Regions from separate parts of the Curvivirga sp. genome, predicted to be linked through region 1. Evidence: riboswitches for the same ligand, from Rfam matches in the RefSeq annotation. Region 1 holds a riboswitch; each other region holds the start of a gene.
The links. A riboswitch is a leader RNA that binds a small molecule or an ion and turns the genes downstream of it on or off. The one in region 1 is predicted to bind cobalamin.
Positions count from the first base shown of each region.

Region 1 (10,652 bases):
GGAATCTCCAAACTTGGAGGAGGTGTTCTAGGTAATATAAATCTGCAAAAAGGTAATGAAGCGCGCTTAATTCTAAACGAAGTCACGGGGGCGACGCGTTCACAGTTAACGGGCGCAATAGAGTTATTTGGCAGTTCAGTGCCGTTGGTTCTTGCCAATCCGAATGGAATTACCTGCAATGGCTGTGGATTTATCAATACACCAAAGGCGTCTCTGATTACAGGAAGTCTTGATCAAAACCGTTTACATTCTATTAATCCGCAATTCGATCTTAGTCAGGAAAGTGTACAAATTGGCCCAGATGGTTTGAACTTTGGTGATGCGACTTCCGGGGAAATTATCTCTAGGCTAGTAGATCTGAACGGGGAAATTCATGGTGGCGCTGTTGATGTCGTGACAGGTTATGGAAAATATGATTTCCAATCCAAGTCATTTGCAGAACAAATAGTTGATGATGCAACAAAGCCAGGTTTTTCAATCGATTCTACGCTGTTGGGCGGCATATATGCAGGGCGTATATCCTTGGTTGCCAATGAAAATGGAGTTGGGGTAAAGGCGCCTGATAATATGTCTGCGTCTTTAGGCGATATGCGCCTTACTGCAGATGGTCAACTTATCGTCAAAAATCTGGACGCCAATGGATCAGTTTATCTAGAAAGTAAGTCTGACAATATTGATCTGCAGGGAACAATTGCAACAAAGAAGAATATTAATGCAACTGCTCAAGATATTACGCTAATCGCTGCAAAAGAAATAGCAGCGAAAGAAAATATAAATATCTCTGCCACTAATCTCTCCATTAATGCGGATTCAAAGGTTGTTGCGAGCGGGTCTATTGAGGTTAACACCGTCAGTCATCTTGAAAATGCAGGCGCGATGTCCGCAGCAGGTCAACTGAATGTCACTAGTCAAGACAGGTTAACAAACTCCGGGGATATGACAGGTGATATAATCGATATTACTGCTGATGGTAATTTTGATCATTCCGGGAATATTGAGGCTTTAAAAACAGCAAAGATCAATGCGACATCTACAATGAATATGTCGGGAAATATTCTTTCTCTACAAGATGTAATTTTGAATAGTCATCAATTGACGATGTCAAATACTGCAAACCTTAAAGCGGATGAGGATATCGAACTTGTTCTTACACAAGATTCAACATTGGATGGAGAAATTGTCGCAGGCCAAAATGTCAAGGTAACCACTCAAAACAATCTAACATCCAATGCCTTATTACAGGCCCCGAATATGGAATTTGCCATCGGGTCAAACTTTACCAGCACAGACAGAATTATCAGTGGCGGTGATCTGACATTTACAAATGCAAGCAGCAGTTTCACCAATGAAGGTGAAGTCGTGCTATCGGGAACTTTATCCCATGAAGGTAAAGTGATTAATGCCGATGGTGGTAAAATTGTTGCCAATGATAATTTAACTATTTCTGTAAATGCCCTTGAGAATGCCGGTGATATTGACGCCAAAGGTTTAACCATTACCAGTACAGATACCATTGAGAATACGGCAACAGGCACAATTGATGCTGGTGATAATGGTTTAACTATTAATGTTGCAAACAATCTGACAAATGCAGGGCAGGTTCAAACTGAAGGTATTTTAAGTGCCACTGCAAGAGGCCTGACCAATAGTAATAATTTATTCGCCGCACGTAGCTTAAACCTCTCTTTGACAGATGCCATCGATAATACAGGCACAATTACGGGGGATGAGAGTTTAACCACTTCTTTTGCTGCGGCGGCTGCAACGCCATTGGTCACAGATGGTCAGTGGATAAGTAGTGGAGATCTTTCGTTAACCGGATTAAGTGACTGGACCAATAGTGGCCTGTTGATGGTGAAAGGCGATTTAATCGTCGAAGCAACAGGGGACGTTGTGAATAGTGCAGGTAGCATTATTGCGTTAAATGACTTGTCCATTACAGGAGAAGCAGGAGGCAGAGCCAATTCCATCACCAATGCCTCAGGTTTAATCCAGAGTGATAATGGGACTGTTACCTTAAAAGCGGATACGATTACCAACACACGTAAGGATTTGATTGTTACAAGTGGGTTGGTTTTCGATCAAACATACTCTGCGCTTCAACCAACTATTAGCACATATACTTATCAAGGATTTTGCGGAAAAGAAGGTGATACACCATGTCAAAAAACAGGTAAACGTTACCACTATTCCAATGGTCAGGTCAGCACAGGCGAACCCAATGATGGTGTGCTGCCTTCCATAAATTCCGTGCCGGGGGCGTCTATTTCCGGCGCGGGTTATGCCTATATGTTAGATGGTAGTACAGTTATCGTTCCCCATCCTGACCGCGGGATGGATTACGCAGCCTATTATGATGAAGGCCCTGTTAGAGTTCAGCAATATAAGACTGAATTGGCAGGCGGCGCCCGCGGTACAATCCAGTCTGGCCAGAATATCGTTATCGACGCCAATACGCTTAACAATAATTACAGTACCATCGCCGCAACCGGCGACATCGATATCTCTGGTGGGGATCTCAATAATTCAGGTCTTGCCTTGACCAGCCAACTCTATTTCTCGGCCTATTATGGGAATTACAATCGTTGTTTTGGTGGCCCGTGTAAATGGTTTGGGAATGGCGGCGGTCGTTTGCTGGTTGAAACCACATCTGCCGGGATTGAAGCTGCGACCATTCAGGCGGGGGGCAACGTTAATTTAAATTTAACAGGTACCGTAACCAACAACAGTGATATTGAATCCGGTATGACTATCCGTCCGGATGCCGCAGTTCTAGTAGATACAATTGATAAAGGTAATCGCGCTGCTCTTGATTATAGTTCCATTGCCCAAGGGGCGTCTTTAGCCGCCTTTAATGGGGTCGAAGGAAACCTTCAGGCCAATCCAAAAGACCCGCTTGCGCGTGTTGAAACAAGCAATTCTGCTTTACATGGTTTCTTAACCAACAATGTATCAGGCTTTGACAGTCTTTTTGCACAAGCCGCACCAAATCAGTCGGTTTTATTTGAAACACGTTTTGCCTATGCGGATTTAGGTCAATTCTATGGCTCTGACTATTTCATTAGCAGCCTCCCTGAATTCACCATTGATGCGGATGTGAAACGTCTGGGGGATTCCTATCTGGATACCCGCTTGATCCACGAACAAATCATGCAGCAAACTGGTAAACGCTGGCTTGATCCATCCATTGCCGATGATAGCGCACAGATGAAAAATCTGCTGGATGCGGGGATTCAATATGCAAAGGATATGAATATCTCGCCTGGTGTTTGGTTAACACAGGAACAGATCAATAATCTGAATCAGGATCTGGTCTGGTATGTGGAGATGGTCGTTGAAGGGCAACGTGTTCTTGTCCCGAAAGTTTATCTCGCAAGCACAACAAATGCGGAGCTGACCGATACGGGTGCCGTTATTGCCGCCGTCGGGGATCTCACCGTGACCGCTTCCGAAGTGATCAATAAAGGTGGGGATATCATCGCCAGAAATGCGCAAATCACCGCCGCAGGAAATATCGTCAATAATTCCGGTCGGATTATCGCTGAAAAAGATGTCACACTGACCACCCTACTTGGTGATGTTATTAACACCACGGATACGATCACCGCGGTGACGAACCTGAATGCGGCTAAATCCATTCTTTATAAAGATGGATCTATTCAGTCGGGTGAAGATTTAACTATAGATGCCGCCAATGATGTTTATATCTCCGGTGCCAATACTGAATCTGGTGAGGATACTACGATCAATGCGCAAAATAACATTGTGGTTGATGGGGTTGGCCTTGTTGAAAAATATGACCAATCTGGCGCAAGCGAAGGGTTCCACGATACTTATACCAAAGATAATCTGATCTGGAAGACCTCCAGCATCAAATCTGGTGGCAATCTAAATGCCACCGCCAATAACGATATTTCCCTCCTTGGGGCCCAGATTGAGGCCGCCAAAGCAGTCAATATTGATGCGGGGAATAACCTGACCGTTGGTACTTTGGTGGATCAGATCAATGTGCATTACGGCGAAGAATCCGACAAGAAAACCCTTAAGTATGATTATCAAGCCCAGTTAAACAAGCTGACCAGCATCAAAGCGGGTGAAGAGATTTCACTCAAAGCACGTAAAGATTTGGAACTGGTTGGGTCCAAACTGGAAGCGGGCGAAGATATCTTCCTTGAAGCGACTGAAGGCGGCATTCGTCTCCTGACGGCGCGCGACAGCACATTTGAATCCCTAGAAAAGAATTATGAAGGCAAAGCTTGGTTCAAGATGCATAGCCAAGGCGAAATTGCCGAAACTGTGTCTATGGTCTTGATGGAAGCCCAAGGCAGTATCAACTTCAAATCTGCCGAAGGGATCACTGTTGAATATCGTGAAAGTGGCAACCTTTTAGAAGATGCAGCTGCTTTATCCAAATTACCGGGCCTTGAATGGATGGAAGAGGCCCTTGAACGCGAAGATATTGACTGGGTTGCGGTTCAGGAACATTACGAAAGCTGGGATGAGAAAAACGAAGGCATGACCGGCGCCGCCATGGCGGTGGTGGCCATTGCCGTGGCAGTGGTAACAGCCGGGGCTGGTGCAGCCATGCTGGCTGCTGCACAGGGGGTGGCGGTAAGCTCATTGGGTACTGTTGCAACAGCTGTTGCAAATGCTGGGTTTACTAGCATGGTTACAACCGCAGCAACCGCCACAATCAATTCTAAAGGTAAACTAGGGGCAGGTATTAAAGCCGTTGTTTCTAAAGAAGGTATGAAATCCCTACTCTCTGCCGTATTGGTCGCCGGAATTACAGCCGGGGTCACCAACACAGCTGGTGCAGCCGCTAATGGGAGTTCTGGTGCAAATAATACCACATTATTTGATATGACTAATTTAGAGTCTTTGCCCACGGTAGCTAAAAATCAACTCATTAATGCTGCAGTTAAAGCAAGTGTAAATAGCGCGATTTATGGCGGTGATTTTGGCGAGAATATGAAAGATGCCTTTGTAACAGCGGCTATCAATGTAGCATCTTCACAAATATATAACATGATTGGTGATTTTGCAGCGGGTAGTCTGAACGAAGATCTTGGTTTAAGCGACGGGTTCAAACTGGAAGATGGATCTGTTGAGAAAATCCTTCTTCATGCCGTGGCTGGATGCGGTATCGGCGAAGCACGAAGTGGTGGTTGTTTTGCTGGGGCGATTGGGGCGGGTCTCCAAGAGGCGTTAGGGGATGGTTATGCATCGGTCTCATCTGATCCCCAAATGCAGGCTCAGTTGGCGGGTTTAGTTGCTGCGGTTGCTGTCGCTCTATCCGGCGGGGATGCAGATGCCGTCAATACGGCTAATGCAACAGCCTATGATGCAAACCTTTACAATCGCCAACTTCATACAAAAGAAATCTTGGCGATTAAGGAAAAGGCAGAGGCTTTAGATGGTGTTGATGGTTTGAGCGCAGCGGAATGGCAACAAATCCTCGGTCAGGAAGCCATGCGTTTGAATGATGAAGATAATAGCGAATTATTTACAGCATTATCTGAACGCACCGATTTGTCTGGTGCTACCATTCAAATAGCACAAACAGCTATTTCGGATATGATTGCTGCAAATGATGCGACCTTTATAAACGAATTGGGACAGCAACTAAGCTTCCTATCTGAAAATGACGGAGGTCGTTATTTCTCTGAAGCAGCGATGTTATCGAAGGAAATTAGTCAAAACGCAGAATTTTATAATGTAATTTTAAAAGATTCTATTCCGCCTCAATATGACCAATTGGGTGAATTAATTTCTCCTTCTTCATTATTCCAAGCAAATATTTTTGCTAATGTAACCGATCACCGGGATTTTATCGGTGGGGATAATTACGATGGGAATAATTTCGTCGAAGCGCTCTTTGGATATGAAGATAACCCTACACCTGAACAAATTGTCGCCCGTCAGCAAGAGATGTTGTCTTATGCAAAAACGGCAAATGAAACTTTCGAAGTTATTAACGCGAGACTTGCCAGTGATGATCTAACACCTATCCAGAGAGAACAATTACTTGAGCTTAAATCTGACACACTTGATGTCGCAGTCACGACTCTAGAAGGAATAAGTTACCTTAGAGAAAAAGGAGCAGGTGAAGGTATAGCTGAATTTCTCTCGTCTTCTGCACAGGCCACGCTTTTACTTGTGGCTGATCAGGTTAATCTAGCACTTGATCTGGTTATACCGGAAGAGGCTTTGGGACTTGATTGGGGGGCAGGTGAACAGGCTATGGCAAACAATCAGGCTTTAACGAAAGCACTTGTTAAGCTTGCCTATGAATTAAAAGATGACCCAGTTGGTTTTTTGAATGACGTTATAGATGGCTATTCCAACAGATTTGCTGAAGCTGATAAATTAGAAGCCGCAGGAGATGTGATCGGCGCAGAAAGATTACGTAATAATGCTGAGGCTGAACTTATATCAACTGTTGCTGGACTTGCGGGTACAGCGAAAGCTGTCATAAAATCGGGTTTAAATAAGTTAGATGTACAAGTTGCTACAAATAGATTGCCGGATTTCCAACATGGTATACCACAAGGCGAATATGATGCTATTAATCCCGGTCCACTTGATGATGGTTTGGCAGGAACTTTTTCTGGTGGAAAGTATACGGAAGTTGTTTTAGATAAAGATGTGATCTTACATCGGGCTGGTACAGAGGATACACCTCTAGGACAATTTTTTACGCAAAATTCTCCGGACGGTGTTCTTAAAACAAGAATTGATAGTGCAGTATTACCTGAATGGCCTGGTGGAGGTGCATCGCCAATAGATTCAGCTTTTGAGGTGAAAATCCCCGCAGGAACAAGAGTATATGTGGGTGAAGTTGGTTCGCAAGGAGGAATATATGTTGGTGGAACGCAACAAATCGTGGTTCCTAAACCGTGGTTAATTGAGGGTGTTCAAGTTATTGGGAGTAAACCTCTTCAATGAGTAAGGTAGATATTGAAAAAGCCGAACTATATTTGTCCGAAATGGGAGAGTTATTAGAGAAAAATAATTGTTCTCCATTTTGGGCAAATAAATTGAAATCTCTCGCGGCAAAAAAAACACTGTGTCCAGATGATTTTAGGGTCCAGATTAAAAGTATGTTTGGTGGAATGGGGTCATTGAATGATCTTGTATTATTAGATGATGATGGGAAGGTTGATCGTGATCTTAATATAATCTTTGATGATTTGAGAAAGAAGTTATTTGATGTAATCTAGAGTATTTCCCTCCTTGGGACCCAGATTGAGGCCGCTAAAGCAGTCAATATTGATGCGGGGAATAACCTGACTGTCGATATTTTGGTTGATCAGATCAATGTGCATTACGGGGAAGAATCCAACAAGAAAACCCTAAAAATGATTATTAGGCTCAGTTAAATAAACTAGTTAGTTTGAATACAGGTGGGGAGTTTTCTTCAAAGCCCAGCATGACTTAAGCCTGATCGACAGATAGACTTGATACGAGAATAATAGGGGGTGTCTCGTGATAAAATTAACGCATATCCTTAACAAGCAAGACCTCGCATTTTTGATACATCTTGACGTATGAATTGTGCGTTCTTGTTAATGGTGCAAATTTAATTGACATGAGAATCGTTCTCATTTAACTATTTTTACAGATATTGGTGCTTCAAATTTTGAGGTGAAAAGGGAAATTGGTGAAAATCCAATACTGCCCCCGCAACTGTAAACGGTTAGCGTCGACTGATAATGCCACTGGTAGAAAATCGTCTATTGGGAAGGTTATGTCGAAAAGCAAAGATCCGTATAGTCAGGAGACCTGCCAGTATTAGCGTTACCCGTCCTTCATACGGGGAGGTTTGAAGGCATGGCAACCCATTGTGGTGACGCAACTTGTGTCGCTATGGTGGGAATTAATCAATATATCTGATCAATTTCCAAATAAATATGTGAGATCCGTTTAACTCAGTTACACAGTTAAATGGATTTATATGTTTTCTATAGCTTAATTTTGTTTTGGCTTTGATAGGAAGGCTCCCTCTCAACCTATCGATGATCAAAAAAAGATGTTGGCAAACGTAACACAAAACAATAAATGTTATGTTATAACATATCAAATATATGGAAAGTTCTATGCTATCTAAATTACACAATTTTTCTGCAGCTGGTCTATTAGCTACCACTTTGATTGCGTCCGCAACATTTACTGCTACAAATTTGTCCACGGCTATGGCCGACGAAAATATTATGACAGTTGCCGTGCCTTTTGGCCCTAAAGGTTCCGTGCCTGATCCACGTGCCCGTCAAAATGGCTGGATCAGTAACCGCGCAGGGGTTTCAGAAACACTAATTGGCCTGACCTATGATATGCAACAAGCCCCAAGGCTCGCGGTTTCTTATGATCAAATATCACCGACAGAATGGAAAATTGGATTACGCAAAGGTGTAAAATTCCATGATGGTAGTGCAATGACCGCCCAAGATGTGAAAGCGTCTTTTGAAAAACTTTCTGAAGAAGGTCATTCGGCTCATAATCCACGGCTTGTGAAATTACTTGGTATCAAAGAAATTAAGATTGTAGATGATCACACTCTTGTTTTTGAAACCAATACACCAAATTCTGCTTTTCTTTGGTCTTTAACTGAGCCTTCGGCTGCTGTCATGAAAGAAGGTACTAAGGAACTTCCTTTAATTGGTACTGGGCCTTTTGTCTTCAAGGAAGCTGAAACGGGAAAATTCTATCGTACCGTTGGATTTGATCAGTATTGGGGAGGAAAACCAAATCTAGACGGTCTTGTTTTAGATACAATTCCTGATCCTTCAGTTGCGGCCTTGGCATTGCGTTCTGGTGACGTTGATGTTGTTACAAACTTCAATGAACAAGAATTTGATAAAGTGAAACAAAGCGGTGACTTTAATACCTATGCAACTGAAACTTTACGTCTGTTCTTTATTCAACCCCAAACAGAAAAAGGCCCGTTGAAACACAAAGTTTTGCGTCAGGCAATTTCATTGGGGCTTGATCGTGATTTGATGGTTCAGGTTGCACTGGCAAATGTGGGTGGTGCCGCGTCAAAATCTATCTTCCCACAACAAATGAAATCTTGGGTGAATAAAGCGGTTGACCTTCCGTTCAACGTAGAAAAAGCCAAAGAAATTTTGGATGCTGCAGGTATCAAAGATTCTGATGGCAATGGTATTCGTGAAGTCGATGGTGCAGACATTGTATTGAAAGTTCGCTCATACGAAGGTCGCCCTGCTTTGAAACCGTCTCTGGAAATTACGCAAGCCTTGTTGCAACAAATTGGTATCGGTGCGGAAGTTTCCATGGGTGAATGGGGTGCGAATAATGCATCTCTGGAAGCGGGTGAAATTGATATGCATCTTCAGGCATGGGGTACTGCCCCTCAAGGTGATCCAGACTATTTCCCATCCACACTTGTACAAACGGGGGCAAAGTATAATGTTTCTGGATACAGCAACTCTCTTGTCGATAAGTTGTTAGAACAGGGACGAAATGAGTTTGATAACGAAAAACGCAAAGTCTTCTATGATGAAGTACAAGAAATCATCAATGAAGAACTGCCTTTGATCCCTCTATTCCATAAAACACAGGTATCTGTGTCGTCTAAGGCCGTGGAAGGATATAAAATCCATCCTGCTGAAACTTACCTCGCAACACCAGAGCTTACTCTTGTTAAAGAGTAAAGAGCTGTTGTTGTCCTGCGCCGGGTTGAGTGTCCATATGGATACTCAGCCCATCTTGCAGGAGATTGACTTGTCTATCTATGCAGGTGAAAAAGTCGCTATCGTAGGCCGTTCTGGTTCTGGGAAATCTACTCTGCTGCGCGGTTTGTTTGGGTTGTATGCACCGATGAAACGAACGAACGGCAGTATTCAATTTCAGGACCAGATGAAATCTTCTGATATTGCCTATGTTCCGCAAAATCCAGATTTCGGATTTGATCCGCTAAAAAGGCTCGTTTGGCAGTGGAAACAATTTTGCAAATGGCATTTGAAAGCAGCTGGCAAAGAAGTTGAAGATTTACAAGAAACGCTTACTGCTTTCGGTTTACCAGCATTAGGTCGGAAATACCCACATCAATGGAGCCGTGGTATGCAACAAAGATTGCTTATTGCGAAAGCTATTGCGACACATCCACGATTGCTTGTTCTTGATGAGCCAACCTCCGCATTAGACCCAATAATTGCATCTGTTGCGTTGGATCATATCTCTGAATATTCAGTTAAAGAAAATATGGCTTTGCTTATGGTTACTCATGACATTGGGCTCGCCACAGAATTTGCTGATCGGATCATCGTTTTGGAAGGTGGGTTATTGGCGGAAAACACGCCGAAAGAACAATTCCTCAAGAAACCAGCTTCCGAAGCAGGAAAGTATCTGTTGAGGTTTAAATCTTGGTCCATAAACCAGAATAAGGCAGCTTAGTGGTTATGCTTCAAGAAAGTTTATTGAAAGTCGAAAGCTTAACTGCCTTCACTGATACAACAAATCTGTTAGAAAATGTAAGTTTTGCTCTTGATTGCGGTGAAACACTTTGCGTCGTTGGAGAAAGCGGCGCAGGAAAGTCGACGTTATTAAAATCGTTGCTAGGAATTCAACCTTCTCACTGGAAACGTTTTCAGCATCACTTAGTGAATGGTGACATTGAAATTATTAACGTT
Region 1 is NZ_CBDCOT010000009.1:1,260,792-1,271,443, forward strand. Features, by position in the region: gene ACOQOA_RS11455 (DUF637 domain-containing protein) at 1-6,948, shown strand, start outside; gene ACOQOA_RS11460 (DUF6966 domain-containing protein) at 6,945-7,223, shown strand; cobalamin riboswitch at 7,612-7,808, shown strand; gene ACOQOA_RS11465 (ABC transporter substrate-binding protein) at 8,100-9,674, shown strand; gene ACOQOA_RS11470 (ATP-binding cassette domain-containing protein) at 9,712-10,416, shown strand; gene ACOQOA_RS11475 (ABC transporter ATP-binding protein) at 10,422-10,652, shown strand, end outside.

Region 2 (10,652 bases), 350 kb from region 1:
AGCAACGCAACCGACTGAATTATTTGTGGACTGGCTTGGGATTGAGAAAATATCAGGCCGTCCGGTTGATGTGGGGTATTACCGACATTGGCTGGATCCAACCAAACCTTTTGCCGGGGTTGTCGCGAAAAATCTAAGCGGGGTTTTGTTGACTTCGGCCACATTAACCGATGGATCAGGGGATGTGGATACGGATTGGGCGCGGGCCGAAGAACGCACAGGCGCCAATCATCTACCGGATTTTGCAACACGTGCAAAAGTTCCATCACCGTTTGATTATCCCAATCAAACGAAGGTGTTGGTTGTAACAGATGTGCGTAAAGATGACCTTGATCAGGTCGGGGCCGCTTATCGCGAATTAATGTTGGCATCTGGTGGCGGGGCGTTGGGATTATTTACGGCAATTAGCAGATTGCGCGCTGTACATGAACGAATAGTGAAGCCTATCGAACAGCAGGGTTATCCTCTCTACTCCCAGCATATTGATGCACTGAACTTACCAACTTTGATCGACATATTTCGGGCAGAAACAGATAGTTGTTTATTGGGCACTGATGCGGTGCGTGATGGCGTGGATGTGCCGGGAGATAGTTTGCGCCTTATTATCTTTGATCGGGTCCCATGGTCACGGCCGACTATTTTACATAAGGCGCGCAAGAATGAATTTGGTGGGGCAAAATATGAAGATATGCTTACACGCCTCAAATTGAAGCAGGCTTTTGGTCGTTTGGTACGTCGTGGTAATGATAAAGGTGTATTTGTTTTACTTGATCCAATGATGCCAAGCCGTTTAGCTGGCGCTTTTCCAGAAGGTGTTGAGGTTGAACGTGTTGGGCTTGCCGACGCCGTTCAACAAATCAAAGATTTCTTCCCGGATCATCAGGTTGGTTAGCCTGGTACGAGATAACTTAACAGCGCTGATAGGGTAATGATGGAAACGAGTGTAGAAATCAGGATAATCGACGCAGATCGATCCACATAGGTGTTAAATTGTTGCGAAACAAGGAAAACCAAACCACCAGTTGGTAATGCTGCCATAATGATGGCGGAAGCTGCAAAAAGAGGCGGAAGGTCTAACATAATCACAAGTATCCACGTAATCGCTGGATGGATGATTAGTTTTATGAAACTTGCCCAGCCACTTTCAATCAATCCTGATTTAATTTCACTGTTAACCAGAAACAGCCCCATAGCAAAGAGAGCAGCAGGGCTCGCAGCAGCGCCTAATAATTCGGTGAAGGTTTCAACAGGTAAAGGCAATGCAATACCCGTAAAGGCAAAGAACAAACCAATAGCAGCGCCAATAAGAAGCGGATTGCGGACCACCGCGCCAAAGACACGACGCATCATTTGGCCTTTGGTTTCTCCATCTGATTTATCTAACTCTAAAATCACGATAGCGAGCGGGGTTAAGACACCACCATTGATGATCGTAGCAACAATCGCAGGTACTGCGCCTTCTTCCCCAAAGGCCGTGATCATTAATGGGATACCCATATAGCCCGTATTGGCAAAGGCTGCGGACCAACCATGTTGGCTCATAGCGCCCAGACGATCGGCAAAAAAGAAACTAGCCACAAATAATGCAATACCATATGTAGCAAAGGTACCACCGACATAGGCCGCCAAATAAGGGATATTCAAAATATCATCAACAGGCGCACGGCTCATAGAGACGATAAAAAGCGCTGGTAAAGCCGCATAATAGACGAATCCATTCAGGGCAGCGGTGCTATCCTGACCAAGAAAGCGAAAACGCCCACAGAGGAAACCAGCCCCCATGATGGCAAAAACGGGTAAAGCGACATTAAGAATTGCATACATAAGAATAACTTATGCCGCGTTGCAGTATTTGTCGATATGGGGATTGAGGAAAATCTGGAATAGCAGTCTTGGTTTTTTGATATAGAAGACTAGAAATTTAACGTAATCCTTCCTATTCTTTTAAGAGTTAAATATTTATTGAAAGCGAAATTTATGCTCACAAAACACCAATCCCTTATTTATACAATGGTTCTGATGTCAGCAGCCGATAGTGAGATGTCAGAAACAGAGATGTTAAAAATTAAAGAAGTGATTTCTTATTTACCGATTTTTGAAGGGTATGAGCAAAGCAATATTGCAAAAGACGCAGGTGCGGTTGCCGAACTTCTTTTAGATGAGGATGGTTTTGAAAAAGCTTTGGAACTGGTTCGCGAAAGTTTACCTGTCCATCTTCGCGAAACGGCCTATGCCTTGGCTGTTGAAGTTGCCGCGGCAGATCTTGAAGCTGCAGAGGAAGAATTAAATTTATTACAGATGATTCGTCATATACTGGAAATTGATCGTTTAATCGCCGCAGGAATCGAACGTGGTGCCCGGGCGCGATATGCACAAGCCTAGAAAGCTTCGATGAAATGGTTTGAAGATCTCTAAGCAGAGTGTTCAAAACTAATTTTTTAAAGAAAATATTTTAAAAGTCAGGGTAAAAATTACTCTGACTTTTTTGATTTTTGGCTCAAAATAAGAGGTTTCTTGACCAAATGGTCAAGCCCTTCGTGAGCTATGCGATTATTGCATGGCAGCATTGCTATTTTGGCTCTGGTCTTTGGGGCTGTTCGGACATACATAGAGGGCGCTTCAGTTGTTGCAACGCGCAACAACGATTTGAGATGGCGCCCCGGCAAGTCCGGCAGAGCGCGTCTCTATACGTCTCCCAGACGTGAAGCCTCCCTGTTCAACTTTGCCGGTGGCCTGCGCTACCGGCAATTTTTTTGTCTTTTTTTAGGGAGACTGATGGTTTGCACTGTTAAACCACTTGAATTTAAAAGCTAAACGTCCTACTTTCTTGCTCAAGTGTTGTTTTATTTGTTTTTGAAGCCATTCGATTATAGTCGAATAACAGGCATTCTCTACGAACATGGTGAACTTTTTTCTATATGAAGCAAGTTTTTCCGCGGATTGTAATATTTCTGACCTTCAAATAGTGAATGATGCGTACTTACAAGGCTCTCCCGATTTTGGGTTGAGAAAAATATTATGAAGTTTTAAGGAATAGTCTCATGGCGACTGGTACAGTTAAATGGTTTAACACAACAAAAGGATATGGCTTTATCGCACCGGATGATGGTGGCAAAGATGTTTTTGTTCACATTTCTTCTCTGCAAAAAGCAGGTCTTCAACAATTGGATGATGGTCAAAAAGTCAGCTATGAGCTTACAACACACCGTGATCGTGAATCTGCATCTGACATCCAACTTGTATAATTGTTGATGTAAAGATCAAAGATTTGAAAAAGGCCGAGCTTTGAATAAAAGCTCGGCCTTTTTGTATGTCTAGCTTTCCGGTTTTTCCAAAGAAAGTGGGACAGATAAATAAACACCAAATTCTTCGCCGATGTCACAGCTTACACGGGCATGGACTTTACCTTGTCGGTCCAAGAAGCGCTGGTTGTCTGTAACTGGAAAAATACCTTCATGCCAAATGTTTGCATGAATATAGAGGCCTTTTGATCCATCACACCAGAATGCAACGACCTTTTCCGGTTTCAAATCATCGCCGGGTAGGGCCGCAGGAATGACAAATGGTTTGTTATCCAGTGGATAAAATAACTGCCCACCATCCGGATGGTAATTCATATGCCAAAGTAGAACTTGCTCTCTTGGGCATGTTTGTTCTGTGAAAGAGGATTCTTTTGGATCACGGCTGAAACCCAAGATGTAATCACCTGCAACGGCTTCGTTTTTACCTTTCAGGATATCGCCTTCCCAATTACCATGGAAGATACCTTCGACATGTCCGGCTTCATTACCGGTGCCCGCATCAATTTTGCGCCATCCTTGGGCTGGCCAAGTTGTGATTTCAATTTCAAAATTTTCTGGGTCATCGACAAGGCAACCATATCCTTTTACAGATTCCTCGGTTGCCTCAATCAGAGGGACCTGAACTAAGGGAAGGGTCGGTTTGCTTTTGGGGTCGAAGATATATTCTGGCGCATCTGCTAGCATGGAATTCCTGATCCTTTATAAAAAGTAACTTGGCAAAAGATAGCCAATATCACTAAACTTTGTCATCAAGAGAATGTCTCACATAGTTAGTATGCATATGAATAAATACTCATGAGGTTCCGATGCCTGTCGAAATTGCAGATAAATGGTTTGATACCAAAAAAATTGATAATGATATCACTTTACTATGGGAACCATATGTAGATCCATTGGTGCAATGTAACATCTGGCATATTCGTGGGCGAGATCAAGATATGCTGGTTGATACTGGTCTTGGTGTCGCTAGTCTTTATGATGCAACACGTCATTTGATCGATAAGCCTGTTGAAGCCGTTGCCACGCATACACATCTGGATCATGTAGGCAGTCATTATGAATTTGAAAAACGCACGGTTCATAAGGCTGAAGCAGATTTGCTGACACATCCTGAAGAAACAACGCTGGATACAGATTACTGGCGGGAAACTTTAGCAGGTACTGGCTGCGAACCACAATGGCCAGAGATGTTATGCAAGTTGCCTTATCATGGATATTGCATGGACCATTATCATGTGAAACCCGCAGAACCCACACGAATTGTGATCGAAGGAGATATTGTTGATTTGGGAGATCGGCAATTTGAAGTCCTTCACCTTCCCGGGCATTCCGTTGGCAGTATTGGTCTTTGGGAAGCATCTAGTGGGATCTTGTTTTCTGGGGACGCGATTTATGATGGCCCATTGATAGAAGAAGATATACCTGCCTATATTGAAACCATGAAAAGATTAAGGGAGTTACCTGTATCCGTTGTGCATGGTGGTCATGAACCAAGCTTCGGTAGGGAAAGATTGATTGAACTTTGTAATGAATTCTTAGCAAAAAGAGATTGTTAAATAGATTACAGGCCATATTATTCTTATCAGGGGGCTTCGATTTTGAGGTGCGATAGTGAAAGCTTTGGTTAAAAGTTTATGGATCTCCATCACTGTTTGTATAGCGATGACATCCTTGCCTGCTTTTGCAGATGAATTGATGCTATTAAGTGGTGCGCATCTTCCTTATTCAATTCCAGACGAACAACGTGGTGTACATTCCGATGTTGTGAAAGAAGTGCTGGCTTTATCAGGGCATGATGTAAAGGTAACTTTTGTACCTTTTATCAAGGTCGAACCTGCAATACATACAAAACAATATGATATTTATGTGCCTGTATTTGTACCTAACTTGCCTTCCAATATGTATGTATCGCTGAAAGCTGAGTTTTTCCAAAATGGGGCTGTTACATTGATAAATCAGCCCCCGATCAAAAGCTACCAAGCATTTAAGGACAAAAGATTGATCGCCTTTCGTGGCGCAAAGATGTTTTTAGGGCAAGAATATGCAACTGCGGTGGAATATGCAGCAGAATACAGAGAAACAGATATGTTTCTTAACCAGCTCATGGCGCTTGAAAAGGGAAATGCAGATATTTCAATCGGTGATATTAACTTAGCAGCCTATGCAGCGGTACAGTATCCGTTCCTTGCGCCGAATGATTTAAGGATGAACCCCATTTTCGAACCGATCCCTTATCATTTTGTTTTTAAAGATGAAGCTATTCGGGACCAATTTGATATAGGTTTTCAAAAACTTAAAGAAAATGGCCGATATCAGGAAATTATGAATTCCTACATAGTAGAATAAATAGAAAAGAAAAGGCCTGAGATATACTCAGGCCTTTTTTGAAATTAGCATTCAATCTCTACTTGTCCAATTGGGTGCGAACAACAGGCTAGGATAAATCCGTCTTCCACATCTTCTTCGGAAATACCGCCGTTGTGAACCATATGAACTTCACCTTTGGTTTTCTTAACCTTACAGGTTCCGCATACGCCAAAGGTACAACCAGAAGGAATATTTAGGCCGGATGATCGTGCGGCTGCTAATACCGTTTCTGTCTCAGGCACTTTGATAGTTACATCTGATGAGGTGAAGTGGATTTCGGCCTTGCTTTCATCATCAGGGATAACATCATCCAAATCAGGTTGTTCTGCCTCGGTTTTAACAGGCGCGCCAAAGCTTTCTTGGAAATAATTATCCATGTTAAAGCCAAGTCCGGCTAAGGCTTCACGAACCGCTTGCATAAATGGTTCCGGGCCGCAGCAATAAACTTCGCGATCAAGATAATCTTGCGCCATAAGACCAAGCATAAGCTGATTGAATTGACCTTGATAGCCAGTCCAAGGGCTATATGGGTCAGGTTCTTCAACCACGAATTTTAGATCAAGACCAGGTGCACGGCTTGCCATTCTTTCTAAGCCTTGCTTGAAGATGATTTCAGAAGGTCTCTTAGCACAGTTGATGAAGACGATATCTAGGTCGTGACCTTCATCCCACATATAAGTGGTCATCGACATCATCGGTGTGATGCCAGAACCTGCTGAGATAAAAAGATATTTAGAGGCTTTGCTATCTGCGTTTGTGAAAACACCTGCAGGCCCCATAGCTTTCATACGCATGCCCGGTTTCAGGTTATCAAGCATCCAGCGGGTCCCAATACTACCTTCCTGAGCCTTCACTGTAACTGCAATCAATCCCGGACGTGAAGGTGAGGAGGAGATGGTATAGGTTCGATGAACAACCCCGCCCGGTTGATCCGGTGCGGGGATTTCCAATGTTACAAATTGGCCTGGTTTATAGTCAAAATACGCGCCACTTGGTGAGCGAAAACTAAAAGTAGCCGTATTTGGAACTTCTGGTACGACAGAAACGCATTCAAGTATTTCGCTATCTTTCCAGAACGATTTGTTCGCCATGTTCATTTGAATTACTCCGCTGCCAATGTAATTGGCGACAAGCCTTTTTGAAGTGTTTTACAATACCAGTCTACGAATTGGATAACGCCGCTTTCTTGGGTTGGTGAATATGGTCCTGGTTCGTAAATAGGGCTATTAATACCTTGTTGATTATCTTCAACAACGCGACGATCTTCGTCATTTGTCGCTTCCCAGACTTCCGTTAGGCGTTTGATGTCATAATCAACACCTTCAACAGCATCTTTATTAACAAGCCATTTTGTTGTGACTTCTGTTTCTGTCGGGCTTACCGGGGTGACACGGAAGACGATAGAATGATCAGGAAGGAAATGGTTCCAAGTTGTTGGATAATGGAATTTAACCAATGCACCTGCATCAGGAAGAGCAATGCGACCCAAAGGTTTTGTCACAGCTGGTTTTGTGTCCATTGTGTAACTTTGTGCCCCATCTTTTAATGGCATACGTGCAAGACGATATTGTCCATCTTGGTTGATGTGGAATTTAGACGTTAATCCAACGGCTTCGCATCGATCAAAATGAGCCTGTAAATGTTCAGGAGCTTCATCACCTTCAACGCCAGTGATAGAAGGATCATCGGAATAGGTGCGACATAAAGCCGGGTGGTTACCACCACAATGATAACATTCGCGGTTGTTTTCCCAAACCAGTTTCCAGTTGCCATTTTCGATAATCGTGCTTTCGAACGCGACCTTCGCATTTTCTAGATCGTGTGATTGCAAATAGGGCTCCGCAACTGATTTAAACTCTTCAAAATCTGGTGCATCATCAGCAAGGCAAATATAGACTAAACCTGCAACTGTACGACAATGTACTGTTTTTAAGCCATGTTGGGATGGATCAAATTCCGGTCCCATATCACGGGCCCAAAGCAAAGATCCATCCAACTCATATGTCCATTGGTGATAGGGGCATACAAGCTTAGGTGCTGTGCCTTTTGCCACTTTACAAATCACAGAACCTCTATGACGGCATGTGTTATGGAATGCACGGATTTGCTGATCAGCGCCCCGCACAATGACAACACTATATTCACCAACTTTATAGGTGACAAAGTTACCTGTTTTTGGAATTTCACAACTTGGAATGGCGAATAGCCATTCGCGATAATGAATGTTTTCTAAATCCGCCGCAAAAATTTCCGGATCGGTGTAGAACGGCCGCTCTAAAGAATGATTTGGCTTCCGTGTATTTAACAAAGACAACATATTAGGTGTCGTATTCATAATAACCTTGCTCCTCAAAAAAAGGTCGTTATGAATTACGGATTGGCTTTATTTATGGTGGGAACAAGGACCGAAAATGCTGCTGCCTAGCATTTTCATCGGTACCTATATCTCAGCCAAATCGCCCGCCGCAATTCTGTGGACTGTTACATCTAGGCTGGTTTCCGGGCTTAAAGGATGAAGTGTTACGCCTCATATTTGAACAACCTTCCCGGGTGGCTAGACCCAGTGGTATTTTGTTCAAACTACACCTTATTACCGTTGCGGGGGCAGCACTGGATTCGATTACTCTCACCAGTTTCCCAATTATCTCCATCTAGTTTTTGATCAGAAAACGAGATGGGGCACCAAAATGTAAATCTTGATCTCTCAAGATGAGCACACATTACCAATTTTTGTCTGGAGCATATTTCAATTTGCGCCAAGTTAAATTAATCTCGCGACGAAGTAATATAATTTTGAGAAAAAGAAATAAGCGAAATTTCAAAATTTGGGTCTTATTATGATGTTGGGGTCATAAAATTTGATCCAAAAAAATGAGGGTGGATAAATGAAGATTACAGTTGTCTCTGGAAGCATACGTGAAACGTCACAATCTGATCGTATTGCAAAGATAGTTCAAAATACAATTAATGAACTGGATATGGATGTTGAGGCGGATATGGTTTTTTTGAAAGATGAAAAGATACCGCTATGGGATGAAGGGAAATGGAAGGCTGACAGCGATATCACGAAACATTGGAAACCAATCTCGGATAAATTAAAAGCATCTGATGGTTTTGTGATCGTGACACCTGAATGGGCTGGTATGGCACCACCACATCTTAAAAACTTCTTGTTAATGTGTGAGGCGGGTGAGTTGGCCCATAAGCCTGCACAGATTGTTTCAGTGAGTTCTGGTATGGGAGGCGCTTATCCTGTTTCGGATTTACGCGTTTCAGGATCAAAGAATAATATGATCACATGGTTACCTGATCATATCATTTTGCGAAATGTCACAAATTTGTTCATTGAAGACTTACCGACTGACCTTGATACCGAATTATTGGCACGGATCAAATATAGTATGACTTATCTGGCGGCCACAGCAGAAGCGTGGAAACCTGTTCGTGATAAATATCAAAATCGTAAAGAGTATAAATTTGGTATGTAACTGAAACTTTATACGACGTTTAGAAACAAAAAAATGGGTATCGACTTTAATCATCGATACCCAATAACTTGTTCAATAATGAACAGAGTTAGAGCCTTAATCTAAGACTCGCAGGAAAATCATAAATTCTTAAGCCATTTGACGGGCAATAATAATTTTTTGAATGTCGGAAGTACCTTCGTAAATCTGGCAAATCCGTACATCGCGATAAATTTTTTCAACTGGATATTCGCGTAAATATCCATACCCACCTAATGTTTGAATGGCAGCTGAGCATACTTCTTCCGCAATTTCAGAAGCGAAAAGTTTTGCCATTGCTGCTTCCCGTAAGCAGGGCACACCTGCATCTTTCATACGTGCCGCATGTAAAATCAACTGACGTGCAGCTTCAAGTTTTGTATCTGCATCGGCCAGACGGAATTGGACAGCTTGATGTTCAAAGATAGGCTTACCGAAACTTGTCCGTTCTTTGGAATAGGCAAGCGCATAATCAAAAGCAGCTTGTGCCATGCCAACAGATTGAGAGGCAATGCCGATACGTCCTGTTTCTAGGCTGCTTAAAGCGATACTATAACCCTGACCTTCGCTGCCAATAAGATTTTCATCAGGCAAAAACATATCATCGAACTGCAGGGCGCATGTGTCAGACGCCATTTGGCCCATTTTTTCTTCGACACCGGCGATATTGAAACCTTTTGTATCATTGGGGGCGTAAAAGGCACTTAATCCTTTTTTACCTGCTTCTGGATCCGTCGCGGCAAATAGGATCGTTGCCCCACCAATACGGGCCGAAGAAATAAATTGCTTTGACCCATTAATAATGTAGCCGCCATCCGTTTTAACTGCCCGCGTGCGAAGTGCGGAAGCATCTGATCCGGCATGTGCCTCTGTTAAGGCAAAACAACCAATGAACTCTCCGCGCGCGGCAGGCTTCATCCATTTTTCTTTTTGCTCATCACTTGCAAATTTATCAAGGATGGCAAGGAAAGGCGCATTGTGAACGGACAGCATTGTTGAAACTGCACCATCCCCCGCTGCGACTTCCATTAAGGCAAGTGCATAAGACACATAATCCGCACCTGCACCATCCCATTCTGGATCAATGGTCATACCTAGGAAGCCAAGTTCTGCCAGTTGTTTACGGACAGATTCCTCAATCTCGTGATTTTCTTCGCGTTCAACGGCTTTTGGTTTTAAGACATCATTTGCGAAGTTACGTGCCATATCCTGAATGAGTTGTTGTTCTTCTGTCAGCATTATATGCCTCCTTTGAATTCAATCAGTGATTATACACGTTCAATCGCAACAGCAGTACCTTCACCACCGCCAATACAAACGGCGGCAACACCACGTTTTTTGTCTTCTACTTCTAAGGCGTTTAGTAAGGTGACGAGAATACGTGCACCGGATGCCCCAATTGGATGGCCTAATGCACAGGCGCCGCCATGGATGTTTAACTGATTACGGGATACGCCTAATTCATTCATGAAAGCCA
Region 2 is NZ_CBDCOT010000009.1:1,606,736-1,617,387, forward strand. Features, by position in the region: gene ACOQOA_RS13015 (ATP-dependent DNA helicase) at 1-892, shown strand, start outside; gene ACOQOA_RS13020 (AEC family transporter) at 889-1,824, opposite strand; gene ACOQOA_RS13025 (tellurite resistance TerB family protein) at 1,978-2,382, shown strand; gene ACOQOA_RS13030 (cold-shock protein) at 3,042-3,245, shown strand; gene ACOQOA_RS13035 (ureidoglycolate lyase) at 3,315-3,986, opposite strand; gene ACOQOA_RS13040 (MBL fold metallo-hydrolase) at 4,109-4,858, shown strand; gene ACOQOA_RS13045 (substrate-binding periplasmic protein) at 4,914-5,648, shown strand; gene ACOQOA_RS13050 (2Fe-2S iron-sulfur cluster-binding protein) at 5,693-6,766, opposite strand; gene ACOQOA_RS13055 (aromatic ring-hydroxylating oxygenase subunit alpha) at 6,772-8,004, opposite strand; cobalamin riboswitch at 8,142-8,371, opposite strand; gene ACOQOA_RS13060 (NADPH-dependent FMN reductase) at 8,555-9,157, shown strand; gene ACOQOA_RS13065 (acyl-CoA dehydrogenase family protein) at 9,287-10,414, opposite strand; gene ACOQOA_RS13070 (acetyl-CoA C-acyltransferase) at 10,444-10,652, opposite strand, start outside.
Region 2: it holds a riboswitch for cobalamin, as region 1 does, so the genes downstream of both, ACOQOA_RS13055 (aromatic ring-hydroxylating oxygenase subunit alpha) here and ACOQOA_RS11465 (ABC transporter substrate-binding protein) in region 1, are expected to answer to the same signal.

Region 3 (10,652 bases), 480 kb from region 1:
AAGACAGTGGATCAAGTGAGGTAGCCGTGCTGAGGTTATTGGGGAAGATTGCTGCAGGGGCAGCATTAATTTTTGGAATGAGTTCTGTTGCATCTGCACAGGAACATGATTCTTCGTATTTACGTGTTGGTGTTGGTTACTATGATGCCTTAAACGGTGACGACGAAGATCAAACAGTAACAGGCCATGCTGAATTAATTTCCGGTAGTGAAATTTTTCACCTAAACCCATTCTTAGGTGTTATGGGAACTGGTGAAGGTGCTGGTTATGTTTATGCAGGCGTTCGTTACGACTGGTATGTGACAGACAACATCATTATCGCTCCTTCTTTTGCACCAGGCATTTATGCAGATGGCAATGGTAAGGATTTAGGTCATTCTATCGAATTCCGTTCTGCGATCGAAGTTGCTTATGAATTTGACAACAACGCGCGTATTGGGGCGTCTCTATACCACTTATCAAATGCAGGTATCGGTGACAGCAACCCAGGTACAGAAGTTGTAACACTTCATTACTCCCACCCAATCGGTCAAGTTTTGAATGTGTTTGACTAGATCCTAGTCTTAGACCTTTTTAAAAACCCCGCATGACTAGTGCGGGGTTTTTTATTGGGATTTTATCCAAATCACTTTAACCTTTAGCCTTCAACTCGATGGGTGAAAGATATGAGCCAAGCTGTTTCCATTCAATCCTGTTTGCAAAATGGTAATATCATGGGAGCCTTGAAACACGCAGAAATGTGGATCATTCAAGAAAGTGATAATGCTGAGGCCTGGTTTTGGCGTGGCACAGTCCAAGCTGCAGGAAGATTAGAAGATGAAGCCATTAAATCATGGCAAAAATCCATCGAACTTATGCCTGATCATAGAGGTGCAAGTCACAATCTGACTATCGCCTTGATGAAGTCCGGACAACTAGAAAAAGCAAAAGAACATCTTTTAGAAACAAAAAAACTGTTACCACAAGACGGACAAGTTCAAACTTGGCTTGGTCATGTCTTATCAGGATTAAACGAGAAAAATGACGCGTTAGATGCCTATCGAAAAGCAATACTGCTTTCAGGACGTGACCCACAGATTTTAAAACTAGCCGCGATGTGTGCCCGTGACTTGGCGAAACCAGAAGTTGCCGTTGATCTTCTGGGGCAAGCACTTGAAATAACCCCAAACGACCCAGCGATTCGTTTTGAACATGGTTGTATGAATCTAGCTCTTGGTAATTATAAGGCTGGCTTTGCCGATTACGAAAGTCGGTGGGCACGTGAAACCATGGATATGCCGAACCTTCCCATGCCTCTTTGGCAAGGGGAAGACATCCAAGGGAAACATATTTTAATTCATGATGAACAAGGTATGGGAGATACGATTATGTTTTCTCGTTTCATCCCTCAGATACTTGAATTCGGATGTAGGATAACATTTTGGGTACGTCCACGCTTGGCCCGTCTGATAAGGTCCTTGCTTACAGATGCCACTTGCCAACAAATCAAGATAACAGATGCTGTGAACAAAACAGCTGATATACATTGCCCTCTTTTATCTTTACCACATTTCTTAAAGATCGATACAGAAGCCGAACTTCTTGGATCACAAGCGTATCTGTCTGCAGAAGAAAATATTCGACTACAATGGCAAGACACACTAAGAAATGCTGGCGAGAAAAAGAAAGTAGGTCTCATCTGGCAAGGGGATCCATCTTCACAGGCAGAAACCGGACGTTCCAAAAAGCTCGCTGACTATTTACCGCATCTTCGACCTGACAGTCATTACTTCCTATTACAATGCCTTCATGGAAGAGAAGAAATAGAGAGAGTAAAATTACCAGAAAATGTTACGGATCTAGGTATGAAGCTCGATCATGGAAATGATGCCTTTATTGATACAGCTGCAGTCATGGATCAACTTGATCTAGTAATTACAACAGATACAGGCCCAGCTCATCTCGCTGGTGCTTTGGGTGTTCGTACACATCTGATTTTGCAAAAAGCGCCAGAATGGCGATGGGGCTTCGATGGCAGTCATACCCCATGGTATCAAAATATGATTCTGTTTAGAGATAACGTGAAAGACACATTTAACTTTTAACTAAACTAAAAGACCCGTCTCGACCATCAACTCGCCGTTACGTTCAAAACTACTTGCAAAATTATCAAGCAAGGTTTTTCTCAAATCTTCTCGAACAAATAGCTTCAGGTTCCCGGAGATACTTTTGCCAAGATGATCATATTTAAATTCCTGATTGAAATGTAATTTTCCAGAAGAAGTAACATGGACAATACGTGATGTATATGGTGCCTTTTCAGTCATAACATCTTCCAAGAATGGCCCATGCGCATTCCATTCACGACAATCCAGCATCTTCATTTTTCGACTGCCATTTTGCACAAGTAAATTTAAACTACATTGTTCAAATAATAACCATTGATGTTGTTTACGTGTCATGGCGCCCCATAACATAGGCAATTCCATACCATTCAGAATCATAACACCAGAATTCAGATACGCACTTTCCATTGGACATCCCATCGCTGCGGCTAAATTCTTAAATGGCTCAATATCGGCATCATGGGATTTACCAAAATCGTAAAAACTTTGGAAGGTCATACCCCCGGCATCCTGACAAATAGAAATATCTGCGCCCGTTGCTTCCATTTCTTCCATAATCGAAGACATTGCTGGGCGGAAATCTTCAGCCAAAATCATATCACAATCCAGCCAAACAAAACCGTCGACCCCAAGAGGCGTTAAATAATCATATAACGAGGCTTTACGATACCAAGCATGATCGTATTCTCTGAGTTTTTCAGGTAAAGGTAATAGATACCCTTGCGCATCAAGATAACGAATTTGTGCATCTGTTAACCCGAAATCAGCAACATAGATTTTTTCATCGGGCATAAATTCATGCATAGATTCTAAAAAGATCAGCAGATTAGGAAAAACAAAATCATTTGCCCCTGTTACCAATGGCCACCGCATCCAATTACCCCTTTTATACGTATTTATTTTAGCAATAAGTATGCGGGGTCTTGGCAAATTCTGCAAGGTGACTATTCTCTCAGCCAATCAAATAAACATAACCTTCATTCCATGGATACGAAGATATGACCCAACAAGCTAAAACGGAACGCCATATTGGTTTATGGCTAGCTCTTTCAGCATTTATGGTTTTCATGATGATGATCATTGGTGCCATCACACGCCTTACTGAATCTGGTTTATCTATGGTTGAATGGCGTCCGTTTATTGGCTGGATTCCACCAATCGGTGTAGAAGAATGGACACGCGTGTTTGAGCTGTATAAACAAACCAGTGAATATCAACTTGCAAATTTTGGAATGAGCCTTGAAGAATTCCAGAATATCTTCTGGTGGGAATATATCCATCGCGTTTGGGGCCGTATGATTGGTATTGTATATAGTCTCCCATTTTTCTGGTTCTTGTTACGAGGTCAAATCCCTAAAGGTTACAAACGTCATTTTACCGCCTTACTCTTCCTTGGTGGTTTTCAAGGTGTGATCGGCTGGTGGATGGTTAAAAGCGGATTTGTTGATCGTACAGATGTAAGTCAATATCGATTAGCAACTCATCTTGGTGTCGCATTCTTAATCCTAGGCTACTTAATCTGGGTGATGCTTGATTTTTTAGCCCCAATTGAACAAGGCCGTAAAGCGGTACAACGAAGTTTTCGCCGCCTAGGTGCTATGGCCCATGCCGTTATTTTCTTTACCGCAATCAGTGGTGCGCTCGTCGCGGGCTTAGGAGCAGGTCGCGTGTTTAACGATTGGCCATTTATGGATGGTGATTTCTTCCCAAATGGGTATTTCTGGCGTGACCCGTGGTGGATCAATTTCTTTGAAACTGTACAATCTGTACAGTTTAACCATCGAAGCATGGCGTATCTCACTGCAATTGTTATTGTTTGGCTGTGGATCGCAGCCAAAAAACATGACCTTGCCCAGCGTGCAAAAACTGCCATAAACGCATTACTTGGCATGCTTATCCTTCAAATCGCACTTGGTATCTCTACCTTGCTACTCGCTGTACCAATGCATTTAGCTGTTACCCATCAAGCAGGAGCAGCAATTACATTCGCGCTGTCTATTTGGGTGATGAAAGAACTGCGTGGTCAGAACGCTTCCTATTTTGATAAATAGGAAGCTGCTCTTATAATGTATTTACCTAGGCTTGTATCCAATACGTAGATTACCCCATTGGCGCCCCTGCACCATAATTGGGGTTACCAAATCTTTCATAAGGACATAACTACCACCGCCCATATCACGCAGGTAACTTTGAACTAGATAGGGTTGTTTATTGGCACCAGCAGCGGCGCCAGTACGATCTGCAAAGATACGACGATTACGACAATTCCCTGCATTCCACACGGGATCATCTGGTTTTTGTGCCTTATTGTAAATCACATTATGAGTTGGCAGATACCCATTCATATCAACAGCTGCACAGAAGACAACCTTGTCGTCAAACTCTAAGACAGGCTCCTGTATCGTCGGCAACACCTTATCCACAAAAGAAATATATTTGGTCATATGTTGTTGAGGATCGGAGCCTTCTACAGGGATGTAGCTTGTATCAAACAATTCCTCGACACTGATTTCGCCCCGACGTATCCCCTCTTCAAATGCATTAGAAATTCGCCCTGCGGCTTCCGCATTTAAACTTATATAAGGCTGATCCATAACATTTTCAGATTGAATAAACCGTATCACTTTTGACTGATCTTCGGGCGCGATCTCACCGTAAACTTTCTCGTCTCTTAGCTCACCAAAGCTCATTGTTATACGCAAGCCCGGCATTAACTCTACCGTCACAGATTTATGGGCTAACATACTTGCGAAAGGCTCAAATACATATCCCCCTGTATCTGCAAGATTCTGCACATCAAATACGCCTATACCCTCAACACGTCCTCGCATGGAAAAAGGAATATGACTAAGCATATGATTTTCGGTTGTGTCATCTTCTTCTAAAGCAACAGCTAAACGCAGTTCCATTTGCACAACCTGATCGTGCACTTCTTTCGACTTACTATGTTGGTTATCGCACGTGGCCTCAACATTCGCCATTTCTGCAGATAGATTTTCAATGGCTTCCGTTACATTACTTGTACTCAAGGCCGCCCGTTGAGCATTTTGGCCAATTTCCTGAACGGCCTCTACCTGTTCACCAACTGTATGATTGACTTCACTTGTATATTCTTCCACTTCCTGAATAGCAGATGAAATATTCTGAATTGCATCAACAACCTGTTTGGTGACGGATTGAATCTCTGAAATCTGATCCGTGATATCTTTTGTCGCATCTGCGGTTTGGCTCGCTAGACTTTTCACTTCACCAGCTACAACTGCAAACCCTTTACCTGCATCACCAGCCCTTGCCGCTTCAATGGTTGCATTTAAAGCTAGTAGATTCGTTTGGCCGGCAATACCTGCAATCAACTTCACCACATCACCAATTTTATCTGATGCCGAAACGAGCCGCTCAATAACATCACCTGCTGCATGCGCATCATTTGCCGCCCCATGTGCGCGTTGTGCAGTTTTTTGAATTTGATCCCCAACAACACCAATTGAGACATTCATCTCTTCAGTAGCCGCAGCCATAGCTTCTACATTTTGCGTCGCTTCCACTGCGCCAGAACGCGCCGTTTCTGATAACGCCCTAACAGCATCAATTGCTTTGGAAACTTCTACAGAATAAGCTTCAGCTTCGGCACTTGCTTCTTGTACATGGTGTACGGTGCCCTCAAACTCACCCCGAATGGTATTTTTTAATGTTCCTAAATCTCTAAGAGCCGTAAAGGCAGCCCTTTCGGCCTGTTGCCTTTTATCAACAGTTTCAACCTGATTAGCTTCGGTCAATTCTTCATCTCCCTATTGAACCAAAACCACACTCCAACAAACTTTCCCTTGAATGGTTTTGGCTAGGCTTTTTTTATTATTTACGAAGATTGGAACAGATTTTTGCGAAGATGGCTAGCAATTAATATTAGATTAATCAGATTAATAACCTATCATAGATAGGCTATTAAGTTAGAAGCCCTGAAATCAGTTCGCTAACTGGCGATTACGTCGACGCCTTTTAGGAATAGCTGCAATATTTTCTGCAACCTGACGTAACATATGACGAAGATCTTTTTGTACTTCTTTGGGAAGATTTTCCAGCGGACTATCTTGTTTTTCAAGAACTTTTTGCGCTTCCACCGCAGGAGACGCATTAACAGGCATTGTTAAAATCCAATGCATAAAAACTTCACGCGCCATTATCATAGATGCGTTAGATGACATAGAGCCAGATGTATTCTGATACATAATATTCCTTCCGGGGCACCCCGCCCGATGAGAGTTAACACAAATCACGGCAGGTTTCCTGGCTTTTGATCTATAGATACGCCTTCCCAAATTCCCTTAAAGAAAATTTCAGTGGCCTGTATCAAATTCCCCATACTTATCCATTATGGGAACGATCAACTACAGTTGCGGGGGCAGCTTTGGAATTTGCTATAATAGCAGCACCAAATTCCCTTTTCCTATCAAATAGGCACCGTAAAATTTATGTATGACAAATTAAATAAGTCAGCAAAAATTATTTTATCATATGCGACAAAAATTAATCATTTTTAAAAGAAATCATCTTATTGTTGCGAATAAATTTAGTTTCATCAATAATACATTATGTTCAGGAAGATGAATTTCTTATATTCATCAAGGGATTATTTCGCTGGGGGCGGTTATGAATTCTGCATCAAAAACGATAACAATAACTCTACTGATTGCATCCATGTTAGGATGGGTTCTAACCATATATAGCTTTCTAGCAGTCGACTGGATTGTAGGTATTGGATTTGCAGTTATAGCTGCATGCGCAACCATCGCGATATGCTATTACTTCTTTCGTGTGTATCAAAGAACAGTCAGTCTTATTAAAGACTTGGAAGAAATATCCGCAGGTAAGCGCGATATTAATTTTGAAAAATACGGGGATCCACATTCTGATTTCGTGCGTTCCGTTGAACTTATACAACAAAACTTCTTTGCTATTGATCAGTTCTTAGCAAAGGAATTCAAAGCCAAAGACGAAGAACAAAGATCACTAAACGAAGAACTCGTAGGCATCGCAGAAGGCCTAGATCAGCAAGTCAAGGAAACAGGTGTAAACGTTGCCCAAAATGTTTCCTTACTCAAATTTGTTTCTGAACAAATGTCCAGTAAAGCAGATACAGCTTCTGCCCGCATGAAAGAATTAGCTGATATCTCTCAGAATGTTGGTAATTCAGTTGACATAGCCGCAGACGAAACCAAACAGTTGCAAACTGATATTAATGATATTGGTCAAAAAGTATCTCAGGCGGCCTCTGTCGCACGCGAAGCGGTTCTCAAATCAAACTCTACGAGAGAAAGCATTCAAAGTTTATCTGAAGCGGCTAATCGTATTGGGGATGTCGTAACCATCATTACTGAAATCGCTGAACAGACAAACTTATTAGCCCTCAATGCAACAATTGAAGCTGCCCGTGCTGGTGAAGCCGGAAAAGGCTTCGCTGTGGTCGCCTCAGAAGTTAAAAATCTTGCCAATCAAACGGCAAAAGCCACTGATGAAATTCAAACACAAATTTCAAACGTTCAGAGTGCAACAGGAGATTCCGTTGTTGCGATTGAAGAAATTACAGAAGTTGTTAGTCAGATAGATAACATCTCAACATCTATCCAAGAAACAGTAGACGTTCAAATTGCCGCGACAAATGACATTACAGATCGTATTATGGAAGCAGCAAAAGGATCGCAAGGGGTATCCCAATCATCTGCTGAAATTCTGGAAGCTGTGACCACAACCAATGAAATGTCACAAGAAGTCCGAAATACAGCCGAACAATCTGCAAAAGATGTGGATAATATGACATCCCGTCTAACAGAATTGATGGGGAACCTGCGTCAATCAGCTATTGGCAATCGCAGAGAACATACTCGTTATACCCTCCCTTTCGAAGTAGACTTAGCGATAGATGGAATGGATTATAAAACTAATTTCATCGATATCTCGGTAGGTGGCGCATTAATGCCACCTTTACCTATTCCGCTTAACGAAGGGATGCCTTTCACACTTAAATTGGACGGCCTGGTAAACGTAATTGAAGGCACGGTATATCGCATTTCTAATAAAGGTGTACATTTAGAATTTAATATACCTGCAAGTGAAACGCATACGTTACAAATCTTTTTAGAACAATTCCCTGAAGCCGATAGTGAGGCTGCTCATCACGCCTCTGCAAATGATACAGATGGGGATGATGACGATGTGGATTTATTCTAGTCACATCCCTTGCAATGACGTATAGATAACCCACATAGATCAACAGTTTTGAAATCATTGAAAGCTTAGAAAAATAGCATGAGTATTTGGGGTAAAATTCTCGGCGGTGTTGGCGGTTTTGCTGTCGGCGGTCCGATTGGCGCACTTGTTGGTGCCTTGGGCGGTCACGTTCTTGATAAAATGCGCGAAGGTCCGGAATCAGACAGTCAAAAAGACCAAACAAAGACAATTACTTTTACGATTGGTGTCATTGTCTTAGGGGCCAAGATGGCCAAGGCTGATGGGCAAGTTACCGATGATGAAGTTATTGCTTTCAAGCAAGTCTTCCATGTGCCAGATCATGAAGTCAAAAATGTAGCCCGCATTTTTAATCAGGCCCGTCAAGACTCTCATGGATTTGAACCTTACGCCAAACAAATGGCAGATACTTTCAAAGACACCCCAAACGTTCTTGAAGAGCTTCTTTGGTGCTTAACTCATATTGCCAAAGCTGATGGCAAAATTCATCCGGGTGAGTTGGAGTTCTTGTACAAGGTTTCTCATATTTTTGGCTTCACGGATCAATGTTTCGAACGCGTTACAGGTCTCAAACAATCCGGGCAAGCTGCGGATCCATATGCTATTCTTGGTTTAAATTCATCTGCGAGCGATCAAGACATTAAATCCGCCCATCGTAAGTTAGTTATTGAAAACCATCCTGATAAGTTAACAGCCCAAGGGTTACCAGAAGAGTTTATTGAGATGGCAAACGAGAAACTTGCAACGATAAATGCCGCTTATGACGAGATAAAAAAACAACGCGGCCTTTAAAAGGCTTGCTTTAACTATAAACAAGAAAAGAATACAGGTTTAACATGGCCAAAGGTCCTGAATATCTGGCTTTGCGCAGCATACGCGCAGGTCATGGCACACCACCAGTTATCGAAGATGCTGACCTCAGCATTGCTAAGGGAGATCGTCTTTGCCTGATAGGACGCAACGGTAGTGGTAAATCTACATTATTAGCGGCGATAGAAGGTAAACTTGGGCTCGACAAAGGTGAACGATATGTTATGGCAGGGTTAAAGCTTGCCACTTTACCACAGGATCCCATTGCGCCTGAAAGCGGTACCGTTTTAGAATATGTCATAGCAGGTGGTGCAGAAGAATATCGTGCAGAATCTTTGATTTATGCTGTCGGTCTTATGCCTGATCAGGAAGCCAGCAAATTATCTGGCGGCCAAATTCGTCGGGCAGATTTAGCCCGTGCGCTAGCCCAAGACCCTGACTTACTTTTGCTAGACGAACCAACTAACCATTTAGACCTACCAGCTATTCAATGGCTTGAAGAAGAGCTCTCACAATTCCGTGGCTCCTTACTAATTGTCAGCCATGATCGTGCTTTTTTGAAGCGCGTCACAAATGGGGTTGTATGGTTGGATCGTGGCAGTCTACGTCGCCTTGATGCAGGCTTTGAGAAGTTCGATGCATGGGTCGAAGAAATCGAAGCCACTGAAGAAGCTGAACGCAATCGTGTTGAAAACTACATCAAACAAGAAGAAAGATATAAACTTCGCGGTGTAACTGCACGTCGCAAAAGAAATGTACGCCGCCTTGAAAGATTAGATAGCCTACGAAAAGAAAAACGCGAATGGCGCAATAACCAAACGGTAGGCAGTATTAAAACCCAAACGGCTGCAACGAGCGGTAAGCGTGTTGCAGAGTTAGAAAATGTCGATAAATGCTTTGGTGATTTATCTATCACCAAAGCATTTTCAACGCGTATTATGCGAGGTGATCGTGTTGGCATTCTAGGCCCTAATGGGGCGGGAAAAACCACATTGGTGAAGATGCTTATTGGCGAAGAACAACCTGATGGTGGTGAGATCAAACTTGGCATGAACCTGCAAACAGCTTGGTTTGACCAGCAGCGAGCGCAATTACCATTAAACTCCACACCTTGGGATGTTATCGGGGAAGGTTCTGATCAAATTCAACTCGGTGAGAACCAACGTCATGTGGTCGGTTATCTAAAAGACTTCCTATTCAATGAACAACAAATTCGCGGTAAGATCAGCACCTTATCAGGTGGTGAGAAGAACAGACTTTTATTAGCTAAAATCCTAACCAAGCCTGCAAATCTTTTAGTACTTGACGAACCTACCAATGATCTGGATATGGAAACTCTGGATTTGCTAGAAGAAATGTTAGCCGACTATGATGGCACTCTCATAGTGGTAAGCCATGATCGTGAATTCCTGGATCGTGTTGTGACTCAAACCATTGCCCTTGAAGGCAATGGTGTTATCCGGGAAGTTGCAGGTGGTTTCAGCGACTATCTAC
Region 3 is NZ_CBDCOT010000009.1:1,736,342-1,746,993, reverse strand. Features, by position in the region: gene ACOQOA_RS13705 (acyloxyacyl hydrolase) at 27-554, shown strand; gene ACOQOA_RS13700 (hypothetical protein) at 666-2,084, shown strand; gene ACOQOA_RS13695 (hypothetical protein) at 2,085-2,978, opposite strand; gene ACOQOA_RS13690 (COX15/CtaA family protein) at 3,104-4,156, shown strand; gene ACOQOA_RS13685 (methyl-accepting chemotaxis protein) at 4,178-5,881, opposite strand; gene ACOQOA_RS13680 (hypothetical protein) at 6,068-6,331, opposite strand; cobalamin riboswitch at 6,362-6,583, opposite strand; gene ACOQOA_RS13675 (methyl-accepting chemotaxis protein) at 6,753-8,330, shown strand; gene ACOQOA_RS13670 (TerB family tellurite resistance protein) at 8,409-9,140, shown strand; gene ACOQOA_RS13665 (ABC-F family ATP-binding cassette domain-containing protein) at 9,185-10,652, shown strand, end outside.
Region 3: it holds a riboswitch for cobalamin, as region 1 does, so the genes downstream of both, ACOQOA_RS13680 (hypothetical protein) here and ACOQOA_RS11465 (ABC transporter substrate-binding protein) in region 1, are expected to answer to the same signal.